2 regions of the Catenulispora subtropica genome follow, and region 1 is predicted to be linked to the other one. Evidence: riboswitches for the same ligand, from Rfam matches in the RefSeq annotation. Region 1 holds a riboswitch; the other holds the start of a gene.
The links. A riboswitch is a leader RNA that binds a small molecule or an ion and turns the genes downstream of it on or off. The one in region 1 is predicted to bind cobalamin.

Region 1 (5,820 bases):
GGCGGCGGTGAAGGCGTACGGCTCGTCCGGCAGCACGACCAGCTCGGCGCCGCTCGCGCGCAGCTCCTCCACCGGCACCTTCGGATAGCGCTCGGCGTGGCCGGCGTAGACGTTGCGCACGCCGAGCCGGGCCAGGACGTCCCCGGCGAACGTGTCCCGGCCCAGCACCATCCACGGACGGCGCCAGATCGGGACGACCGCCGGGACCGGAGTCCCGGGTGCCGGGAGGGCGGCCCACGCGGCTTCGGCCCGGTCCAGCCAGTCCGGCCGGTCCAGGCCGCACGCCTCGGTCAGCATCCTGTCGAGCGAGACGAAGGCCTCGTCGAGGGTCCTGATCTGCGTGACCCACACGGTGATCCCGGCGCCCCGGAGAGCGTCGAGATCGACAGCGCGGTTCTCCTCCTCGTTGGCCACGACCAGATCAGGCCGCAGCCCGACGATCCGCGGGACGTCAGGGTTCTTCGTCCCGCGGATCCGCTCGACCGCCAGGTCCGCCGGATGCGTGCACCAGTCGGTCGCACCGACCAGCAGCTCCGGCGCCGTCGCCGCGATCGCCTCGGTCAGCGACGGCACCAGCGACACCACGCGCCGTACCGGCATCCCCGGGCCTTCCTTCTAGAAGTCGTCGTCGAACGAGACGCTACCGGCGACCGCGACCTGGTACGCCGAGACCCGCCGCTCGAAGAAGTTCGACAGCTCCTGCACGTCCTGCAGCTCCATGAACGCCAGCGGGTTCGCCGCGCCGTACAGCGGCTCCAGCCCCAGCTGCACCAGCCGCCGGTCGGCGACGTGCTCCAGATACCCGCGCATGTCCGCCACCGGCAGCCCCGGCACTCCGCTCCTGCCCCCGAGCCCACCCCCGAGCAGGTCCTCGGCGAACTGCGTCTCGCACTCCACCGCCTCGGCGAGCATCTGCCGCACTTGCCGCGCCATCTCCTCGTCGAACAGGTCCGGCTCCTCGGCGCGCACCGTCTCCACGACGTCGAACGCGAACGCCATGTGCATCGACTCGTCTCGGAACACCCAGTTGGTCCCGGACGCGAGCCCGTGCAGCAACCCGCGCGAACGCAGGAAGTACACGTAGGCGAAGGCGCCGTAGAAGAACAGCCCTTCGATGCACGCCGCGAAGCAGATCAGGTTCAGCAGGAACGCCCGCCGGTCCTCCCGCGTCTCCAGCCGCTGCAGAGCACCCAGCGAGTCGATCCAGCGGAAGCAGAACTCCGCCTTGCGCCGGATGGACGGGATGTTCTCCACCGCCGCGAACGCCGCCGCCCGCTCGTCCTCGTCGGGCACATAGGTGTCGAGCAGGTTCAGGTAGAACTGCACATGAACGGCCTCCTCGAACAGCTGCCGCGACAGGTACAACCGCCCCTCGGGGCTGTTCACGTGCTGATACAGGTTCAGCACGAGGTTGTTCGCGACGATCGTGTCGCCGGTGGCGAAGAAGGCGACCAGCCGCGACACCAGGTGCCGCTCGGCCGCCGAGAGCCGGTCCAGGTCGGCGAGGTCGCTGTGCAGGTCCACCTCCTCCACGGTCCACGTGTTCTTGATCGCGTCACGGAAGCGGTCGAAGAAACGCGGGTAGCGCATCGGGCGCAAGGTCAGGTCCAGACCGGGGTCGAGCAGCATCAAAGGCTTCCTTTACTGGCAGGCTTCGCAGGCTTCGGGGTTCTCCAGCGAGCAGGCGACGGCCTCTTCCGAGGCGACGGTCACCGTCGCCTGCTGGATCCGCGTCGCCGGCCGCGACCGGAGGTAGTACGTGGACTTCAGCCCGGCCTTCCACGCGTACATGTACATCGACGACAGCTTCCCGATCGTCGGCGCCGCCAGGAACAGGTTCAGCGACTGCGACTGGTCCACGAACGGCCCCCGCGCCGCAGCCAGGTCGATCAGCGCCCGCTGCGGCAGCTCCCACGCCGTCCGGTACAGCGTCCGCAGCTCCGCCGGCAGCGCCTCGATGTCCTGCACGGACCCCTCGGCCCGCTTGATCGCGTCCCGCACCGCCGGCGTCCACAGCCCCAGCGCCTTCAGCTCGCTCACCAGCGCGCTGTTGATCTGCAGGAACTCCCCGGACAGCGTCTCGCGCTTGAACAGGTTCGACACCTGCGGCTCGATGCACTCGTAGCAGCCCGCGATCGAGGCGATCGTGGCGGTCGGCGCGATCGCCACCAGCAGCGAGTTGCGCAGGCCGGTCGCGGCCACGCGGGAACGCAGAGCGCTCCACCGGGCGGCCAGCGCCGGGGACGTCGCCGAGCCCCACAGGTCCGGCTGCAGCGCGCCCCCGGCGGCCCGGGTCCGGTCGAACGCCGGGTGCGCGCCGAACCGCTCGGCCAGCCCGGCCGACGTCTCCAGCGCCGTCAGGTAGATCTCCTCGGCGATCCGCGTCGAAAGCTTGCGCGCCCGCGGGTCGTCGAACGGCAGCCGCAGCGCGAAGAACACGTCCTGCAGCCCCATCAGCCCCAGCCCGACCGGCCGCCACCGCGGGTTCGACGCCGCGGTCTGCTCGCTCGGGTAGTAGTTGATGTCGATGACGCGGTCCAGGAACACCACCGCCGTGCGGACCGTGTCCCGCAGCCGGTCCCAGTCCACGGCCGACCGGTCCGCGGTCAGGTGCGCCGCCAGGTTGACCGACCCCAGGTTGCACACCGCGGTCTCGGCGTCCGAGGACACCTCGATGATCTCCGTGCACAGATTCGACAGGTGCACCGTGTTCCGGCTCTCGCCGGGGCCCGGCTCCGCGGTCTGGTTGCAGAGCCGGTTCGAGGCGTCCTTGAACGTCATCCACCCGTTGCCGGTCTGCGCCAGCGTCCGCATCATCCTGCCGTAGAGCTCGCGCGCCGGGAGCTGCCGGACGTAACGGCCCTCGGCCTCGGCCCGGCGGTACGCGGCGTCGAACGCCTCGCCCCACAGGTCCGGCAGCTCCGGCACCTGGTCCGGGTCCATCAGCGACCACAGCGCGTCCGCCTCGACCCGGCGCATGAACTCGTCCGGGATCCAGTTCGCCAGGTTCAGGTTGTGGGTGCGGCGCGCGTCCTCGCCGGTGTTGTCCCGCAGCTGCAGGAACTCCTCGATGTCCGGGTGCCACGGCTCCAGGTAGACGCACGCCGCGCCCTTGCGGCGTCCGCCCTGGTTGACCGCGGCGACCGAGGAGTCCAGCGTGCGCAGGAACGGCACGATCCCGTTCGAGCGGCCGTTGGTGCTGCGGATCAGCGCGCCGCGCCCCCGCACGCGCGAGAAGGCGATGCCGATCCCGCCGGCGAACTTCGACAGCCGTGCCACCTGGTGGTAGCGCGCGTAGATGGAGTCGAGCTCGTCGCGCGGGGAGTCGACCAGATAGCAGGACGACATCTGGGTGTGCCGCGTGCCCGAGTTGAACAGCGTGGGGGAGCTGGGCAGGTAGGCCAGCGAGGACATCAGCCGGTAGAAGCCGATCGCCTCCTCGGCCTGCTCCGACAGCCCGGCGGCCACCCGCAGCAGGAAGTGCTGCGGCGTCTCGATGACCCGGCGGGTGACCGGGTGCCGCAGCAGGTAGCGGTCGTAGACGGTACGCAGCCCGAAGTACTCGAAGCGGAGATCGCCGTCCCCGTCGATGGCGGCGTCGAACCGCTCGGCCTCCGCGGCGACGAAGGCGGCGGTGAGATCGCCGATCAGGCCCTCCCGATGCCCGACGGCGATCGCCGCGCTGAACGCCACCGCGCCCTGCCCCGCGGCCTCGTCCGCGATCACCGCCGCCAGCAGCCGCGCCGCCAGCTTCGAGTACTGCGGCTCCTCGCCGATCAGCTCGGCCGCGCACTGCACGGCCAGCTCGGCGGCCTGGGCCGGGCCGGCGCCGGCGGGCAGGCCGGCGAAGGTCTTGCGGGCGACGCGGCCCGGGTCGACGTCGGGGAGGCCGGCGGCCCAGCGCGTGACGGCCGCTTCCAGGGACCGCTCGGAGACCGTCGCCGTCCCCGCCGGAGGCGGCGTCGCCGGCTCCGCCCCGCCCGACCCCGTGCCGGCATCGACATCGATCCCGACCTGCGTGACCGTCACAACCCTCTCCTCGCCAGTCGTAGGTCCCGATCCGGACCGTGCGCGAGGAGACGAGAAGGCGCGCGGCAGCGCGGCGCCCTTCGCCGTCAGCCGTCCCGCGCGGCCTCGGACCGGCCGCACCCCATGTCCGGGCGCGGCACCGCTGGCAGGTCTTCGGACTCGCGGGCGTCCGGGGACCGGAGACTCCCGGACCCGGAACCTACTGGCCGTCACTTCCCAGGCCGGCGCCGGCGCCCGAAGGCGCCGCCGGCCCAGTGTGCACGACGGCGGTCGTTCCCACTCACCGCTGCGGGGCAGTCCCGGACTCGCACCGGGTTCCCTCTTGCCTCGGCCGCCGCCCGTGCTGCGAGCGGACGGCCGAACCAGCTGCGTCGGACACCATATCTTGTGGCGGGCTCTAATTCACAATCAACATGCTGTATGTCAGAGGGCTACCGGGGCGTGCTGAGAGCTGCTACTGGAACGTCGCGTGCGTCGGCCGCAGGTAGATCCGCACCCGGTACGGAGCGTCGCCCACGGGGCCGTCCATCGGCAGCGAGTAACGGTCCGCCAGCACCGCGAAGAAGGCACCCTCGGTGTCCGGTTCGATCCGTTCCACGGTGCCGCGCAACTCCAGGTACCGGTACGGCGCGTCCGGGTCGTTGATCGACACCGCGGCGTTCGGGCGCTCGCTGAGCTCCTTGTACTTCGCACGCTTGGTCGAGGTGGTGAACGACAGGAACTCGCCGTCCCACAGGAACCACATCGGGTTCACGTGCGGGTTCCCGTCCGCGCGGATGGTCGCCAGGTGACAGAAGACGGGGCGCTCGAGCAGGTCGGCGTGCGACTCGGGGATCACAGACATGGCTCCACTCCATCCGGCCCGGTGCGACCCCGCAAGTCGCGATCCGACACGCAGCGATCACGATCCCTGATCGTGCGAGGTCCGCCCATCCACGACCCGGTTCCGGTTCTCCCGTGGACGGGCGGGCCTCGGAGCGGCTCAGGAACCCCGGACGGCGACGACGGTCTTGCCCGGGCTGCGGTTCTCGGCCTGCGCGATGTGCGCGTCGATCGCCTCGTCCCACGCGACCACCCGCGGCGCCGGGAGCTCCCATCCCGAGCCCGCCTCGGCGAGCGCGAACACCGCCGCGATGAGCGCCCCGACGGCGCGCGCGTCGGCGCGGGCCCGGTTGATGATGCTGAAGCCGGCGGTGGTCCAGTTGTTGCGCCGCAGGTCCGCCGGCGCCGGGGCGGCCGGGTCGGGCTGACCGGCCGCGGCGCCGTAGCTGACGTAGCGGCCCCCCGGCGCGAGCAGCCCGAGCGAGGCCGACGCCACGTCGCCGCCGATGGACTCCAGCACGACGTCGAAGAGTTCGTCGTCGTTGGCCTTGCGGGCCGCCGCGCCGAACTCCGCGTCCCGCACCGCCGGACGGTAGACCGCCGCCAGCCTGCCCGCGGAGTTCGCGCTCGTGCCGCCGACGACGCAACGCGGAGTGCGCAGGCTCAGCACGGCCGCCAGCGCGTCGCCGACCCCGCCCCCGGCGCCGGTGACCAGGACCCGGTCCTTCGAGGACACATGAGCGGCGTCGGCGAGCCCGACGGCCGTGGCCCACGTGAGCGGCACGATGGTGGCCCGCTCCAGGGCCAGCCCGTCCGGCACCCGCGCGGCCAGGCCGGCCTCGGCCACCACGGTCTCGGCCAGACCACCGCCGTCGACCGTGAACGCCACCACCGCGTCACCGACCGCGAACCCGTCGACGCCCTCGCCGACCGCCGCCACCTCGCCGCCGACTTCCATGCCCGGCACAT
Region 2 (5,820 bases), on a different contig from region 1:
CGCACGTCGAGCGGTTGAAGGTCGACTTCGCGTTGGAGCAGGACGCGTCCGGGTGGCCGCCCGCCGGTTCGGAGCGGGTCTGGGCGGTGCGCGTCGGCACCGACCGGGCCCGGCTGGACAACGTCCCGTTCTTCGTCCGGGGCTACGCGGTCGACGACGTGGTGCGCTTCGAGACCGACGAAGACGGCGTCCACTGGGTCCGGGAAGCGGTCCGCTACTCGGCGAACTGCACGATCCGGGTCATCCCGGCCAGGGACGGGCCCGAGGACGAGAGCGGTCGGGCGGTGCTGGAGGCCCTCGCTCCGTTCGGAGTCACGGGCGAGGGCATAGCCCAGTTGGGCATGGTCGCGCTGAACGTGCCGGAGCACGCTGACGTCCCCGCGGTGAAGCGTTTCCTCATCGAGGGCGAGGGCGACGGGCGCTGGCAGTACGAAGAAGGCTGCGTCACCGACGCGTGGCGTTCCGCCGCGTGACCGGCCACTGAGGCTTACGGGGCTATTTCCGGCGGACGGCCCGAGCCAGCGTCGCGGCCAGTGCCAGCGTGACGACGACCGGCAACAGCCACCAGCACGCGGTGGTGCGGGTGCTGAGGACGGCGGTGCCGGCCAGGGCGGCGATGATCAGGACGGCGACCATCGGATCGTCGCCGACGATGAACTCGTACCAGAAGGCTGCGAAGGCTTTCAGCCGGCCCATACCGCGCGCCTCCTGCGCAGGACCCAGACCGCGGTGGCGGCGACGGCCAGCACATAGGCGACGATGACGGGGAGGGCGGCGTCACCGCCGGGCCACTCCGCGCCGGCGCCCGCCGCGCCCCAGAAGATGCCGAAGCCGGTGAGCATCACACCGACCGCGAACTTCATGGTGTTCTCCGGGACGCGGGCCAGCGGGGCCTTCAGCACGACGCCCGCCGCCGCGACGGTGAGGACGGCGGCGACCGCGGCCAGCGCGGCGAGCGCGACACCGTGCTGATTGGCGCCGAAGGTGAGGGCGATGAACGCGACCTCCAGGCCCTCCAGGACGACACCCTTGAAGGACAAGGTGAAGGCGTACCAGTCGTCGACGAACGGCTTCTTGCTGCTGGTCACCCGCGCGGCGGCGGCGACCTGGCGGCGGTAGGCCGCGGCCTCGTCGCGCAGGTCCTTGTCACCGGACGCGCGCAGGATCGCTTTGCGCAGCCACTGGAGCCCGAAGGTCAGCAGCAGCCCGCCGACCACCAGCCGCAGCGTCTTGAGCGGCAGCACCGTCAACGCCGGCCCGAGGGCCGCGACCACGGCCCCGAGCAGGAGCAGCCCGGCCGCGACGCCCTGCAGCGCCGGGCGCCAGCCGCGCGTGACGCCGGCGGCGAGCACGATGGTGAGAGCCTCCACGGCCTCGACCGCGCAGGCCAGGTAGACGGACAGCAGCAGGAGAGCTGTTCCCACGGGGTTAATGTAACCGGTCCGGCCACGGAAGCCGTCACGGCACGGCGGTGAGGAGCGGCCGGTCGCTCCCTGAGGACGGGCCATGGCGCGGCGTCGATAGGTTGTGCGCATGCGATCTTCTTCCCGGGCCGTGGGGCTCGCGCTCGGCTTCGCGGCGGACTGGTATTTCGCGGACCCGCGGCGAGGGCATCCGGTGGCCGGGTTCGGCCGGGTGGCCGCCGGGCTGCGGAAGGTGATGTACGCGGACTCGCGGGTCGCGGGTGCCGCCTACGCGGGCACTCTGGTGGCGGGGGCCGCGGCGTTGGGCGTCGCGGGGGAGCGGTTCGGGCGGCGCCCGTGGGCCGGGACGGCGCTGACCGCCGCAGCGACGTGGACCGTACTCGGCGGGACGTCGCTGCGGCGCGAGGCGGCGCTGATCGGCGGATCGCTGACCGAGGGCGACCTCGCGGCGGCCCGGGAACGGCTGCCGCACCTGTGCGGCCGCGACCCGCGGGGCCTGGACGCCGACCAGATCGCGCGCGCGGTCGTCGAATCGGTCGCCGAGAACACCTCCGACGCGGTCGTGGCCCCGCTGTTCTGGGGCGCGGTCGCGGGGATCCCGGGGCTGCTGGCGTACCGGGCGTCGAACACGCTCGACGCGATGGTCGGCTACCGCGACGCGCGGTACCGGAACTTCGGCTGGGCCGCGGCCCGGCTCGACGACGTGCTGAACTACCTGCCGGCCCGGTTCACCGGCGCCGTCACGGTCGCGGCGGCTCCGATCGTCGGCGGCAGCCCCATCCAGGCCCTCAGGGCGCTGCGACGCGACGGCGCCCGCCACCCCAGCCCGAACGCCGGACGCTGCGAGGCGTCGGCCGCCGGCGCGCTCGGCGTCCGCCTGGGCGGCACCAACACCTACGGCGACGTCGTCGAACACCGGCCGGTACTGGGCTCGGGGCGCGCGCCGAGGGTCGCCGACATCCGGCGGGCGTCGGTGCTGTCGGCGACCGTCGGCGGCGCGGCCGCCGTCGCGGCGGTGCGGCTCGCCAAGGGACTCGGCCGATTCAGGGGCTAGCCCCGATCCGCCGATCTGGCACACTGTCCCCCGGACGACGAAGTCAGGAAGCCCGTGCGAATCGGGCGCTGTCCCGCAACTGTGAGCGGTCCTCCTCAAGGCCGCGAGTCAGGAACTGCCTGTCGTCCGTCACCATCGGCCCGAGGCGGAGCGCGGACTCCGCGAGAGGAAGTGCCGCCGCATGCCCGCGCGCGTTCTGCTGCTGTCCACCGCTGACACCGAGCTTCTGGCCGCCCACGCGTCCGGCGCCCCCTATCGCACGGCGAATCCCGCCCGGCTGGATGCCGACAGCCTCGCGCCGCTCCTCGGCGACGCGGACGTCGCGGTCCTGCGGCTGCTCGGCGGCCACCGCCTGTGGCAGTGGCTGGTCGACGCGGTCGCGGCCAGCGGGGTTCCGGCCGTCGTCCTCGGCGGCGAGGCGGTGCCGGACGCCGAACTGATGGCGTTGTCGACCGTGCCCGGCGGCGTCGCGGCCGACGCGCTGAACTACCTCACCGCCGGCGGTCCCGCGAACCTGGCGCAGCTGGCGAACTTCCTCACCGACACGGTGCTCGGCGGCGGCGAAGGATTCGACGCGCCCACGGCGATGCCCGAGTTCGGGGTGCACGGCGAGCGGGCGAGCCGGGACGGCCGCCCAACCGTCGGCATCGTCTTCTACCGCGCGCACGAGCTCTCCGGCAACACAGGATTCGTCGACACCCTCGCCGACGCCCTCGAAGCCCGCGGCGCCAACGCCCTGCCGGTCTACTGCGGCTCGCTGCGGGGTCTGTCCGACGCCGCGGGCCAAGGCCTCGTCGAGCTGCTCGGCCGCTGCGACGCGCTGGTCGTCACCGTCCTGGCCGGCGGCGGGGCCACCGCGGCCGACGCCGGCGCCGGCGGTGACGAGGACGCCTGGGACGTGGGAGCGCTGGCCGCCCTCGACATCCCGGTGATCCAAGGGCTCTGTCTCACCTCCTCCCGCGAGGCGTGGCGGGACTCCGACGCCGCGCTCACCCCGATGGACGCGGCGATGCAGGTCGCGATCCCGGAGTTCGACGGCCGCCTGATCGCCGTCCCCTTCTCGTTCAAGGAGAAGGGCGAGGCGGACATCCCCGTCTACGTCGCCGACGAGGAGCGCGCCCGGCGGCTCGCGGGCATCGCCTTCCGCCATGCCGCACTCCGCTCGATCCCCAACAGCGACAAGAAACTCGCCCTGGTCCTGTCCTCCTACCCGACCAAGCATTCCCGCATCGGCAACGCCGTCGGCCTGGACACTCCTGCCTCCGCCGTCCGCCTGCTCACCGCCCTGCGCGCGGCCGGCTACACCGTCGGCGACTTCCCCGAGGACGGCGACGAGCTCATCCACCGCCTCATCGCCGCGGGCGGCCACGACGTCGAGTGGCTCACCGAGGACCAGCTGGCGGCCGCCCCCGCCCGCGTCCCGCTCGGCGATTACGAGTCCTGGTTCGCGGGCTTGCCCGCCGAACTGCGCGAGGGCATCCGCCGGCACTGGGGTGAGCCGCCCGGCTCGCTCTACGTCGACGGGGACGACATCGTGCTCGCCTCGCTCCAGTTCGGGAACGTGCTGCTGATGATCCAGCCGCCGCGCGGCTTCGGCGAGAACCCCATCGCCATCTACCACGACCCCGACCTGCCGCCGAGCCACCACTACCTGGCCGCCTACCGCTGGCTGGAGAACGCGTTCGGCGCGGACGCCGTCGTGCACCTCGGCAAGCACGGCACGCTGGAGTGGCTGCCCGGCAAGGGCCTCGGCCTGTCCGCGTCGTGCGCCCCGGACGCGGTCCTGGGCGAGCTGCCGCTGGTCTACCCGTTCATCGTCAACGACCCCGGCGAGGGCACGCAGGCCAAGCGCCGCGGCCACGCCACCATCGTCGACCACCTGATGCCGCCGATGGCGCGCGCCGACACCTACGGCGAGCTGGCCAAGCTGGAGCAGCTGCTCGACGAGTACGCCGCCGTGTCCGCGCTGGACCCGGACAAGGCCCCGGCGGTGCGGGCGCAGATCTGGACCCTGATCCGCGCCGCGCAGCTGCACCACGACCTCGCGGCGTTCCTGCACGGCGACGTCGAGCGCCAGCCGGCCGACGACGACTTCGACGAGTTCGTGCTGCACCTGGACGGCTACCTGTGCGAGATCAAGGACGTGCAGATCCGCGACGGGCTGCACATCCTCGGCCGGGCGCCGGAAGGCGGGGAACTGGTCGCCGACGTGTTGGCGGTGCTGCGGGCGAAGCAGGTCTTCGGCGGGGTGAGCGGCGCGGTGCCGGGACTGCGGCAGGCGCTCGCGGCGTTCGTCGGCCTGGACGAGCAGGTCCTGCTGGCCGAGCCCGGCGCGCCGGTGAAGAGCCCTGAGTCGCTGAGCGAGCTGGCCGGGCCGCAGGCGCCCGCACGGACCGCTTCGGACGCGGTCGACATGCTGGAGACGCTGGCGCGGCGGCTCGTCGAGGGGCTCGCCGCCACCGACTGGGACTCCGCACGCGCCGAGAGCGTGTGCGACGAGGTCCTGCGCGCCGGCGACGCGGACGTCATCAGGGTGCTGCGCTTCGCCGCGACCGAACTCGTCCCGCGCCTGGCCCGCACCACCGACGAGATCGCCAACGTGCTGCGCGCCCTCGACGGCCGCTACATCCCGGCCGGCCCCTCCGGCGCCCCGACCCGCGGCCTGGTCGGCGTGCTGCCCACCGGCCGCAACTTCTACTCCGTCGACCCCAAGGCCATCCCGTCGCGCAACGCCTGGGACGTCGGCCAGGCCCTGGCCGAGTCGCTGCTGGCCCGGCACCTCGCCGACACCGGCGACTACCCGCGCTCGGTCGGCCTCACCGTCTGGGGCACTTCGGCGATGCGGACCCAGGGCGACGACATCGCCGAGATCCTGCACCTGCTGGGCTGCCGGCCGGTGTGGGACGACGCCTCCCGCCGCGTCACCGGCTTCGAGGTCGTGCCGGCGGCCGAGCTCGGGCGGCCGCGCGTCGACGTCACGGTCCGCATCTCAGGGTTCTTCCGCGATGCGTTCCCGCACGTCATCGCGCTCATCGACGACGCCGTGCGGGCCGTCGCGGAGCTGGACGAGCCCGCTTCCGAGAACTTCGTGCGGGCCCACGCCGACGCCGACACCGCCGCGCACGGCGACCGCCGCCGCGCCACCACCCGGGTCTTCGGCTCCAAGCCCGGGGCCTACGGCGCCGGCCTGCTGCCGCTGATCGACGCCCGCGACTGGCGCACCGACGCCGACCTCGCCGAGGTGTACGCGGTCTGGGGCGGCTACGCCTACGGCCGCGGGCTGGACGGCCGCGAGGCCCGCGGGGACATGGAGTCCGCGTTCCGGCGCATCCAGGTGGCGGC

Region 2: another riboswitch for cobalamin. It lies ahead of cobN (cobaltochelatase subunit CobN); the one in region 1 lies ahead of ABD466_RS12090 (ribonucleoside-diphosphate reductase subunit alpha).

What each region holds. Positions count from the first base shown of each region.
Region 1 covers NZ_BAAAQM010000011.1:60,297-66,116, forward strand. The annotation lists gene ABD466_RS12080 (helical backbone metal receptor) at 1-600, opposite strand, end outside; gene ABD466_RS12085 (ribonucleotide-diphosphate reductase subunit beta) at 616-1,629, opposite strand; gene ABD466_RS12090 (ribonucleoside-diphosphate reductase subunit alpha) at 1,642-4,029, opposite strand; cobalamin riboswitch at 4,157-4,411, opposite strand; gene ABD466_RS12095 (PPOX class F420-dependent oxidoreductase) at 4,484-4,873, opposite strand; gene ABD466_RS12100 (quinone oxidoreductase family protein) at 5,012-5,820, opposite strand, start outside.
Region 2 covers NZ_BAAAQM010000020.1:114,740-120,559, reverse strand. The annotation lists gene ABD466_RS19060 (DUF4265 domain-containing protein) at 1-473, shown strand, start outside; gene ABD466_RS19055 (hypothetical protein) at 496-696, opposite strand; gene ABD466_RS19050 (COG4280 domain-containing protein) at 684-1,424, opposite strand; gene ABD466_RS19045 (cobalamin biosynthesis protein) at 1,534-2,478, shown strand; cobalamin riboswitch at 2,477-2,615, shown strand; gene cobN (cobaltochelatase subunit CobN) at 2,660-5,820, shown strand, end outside.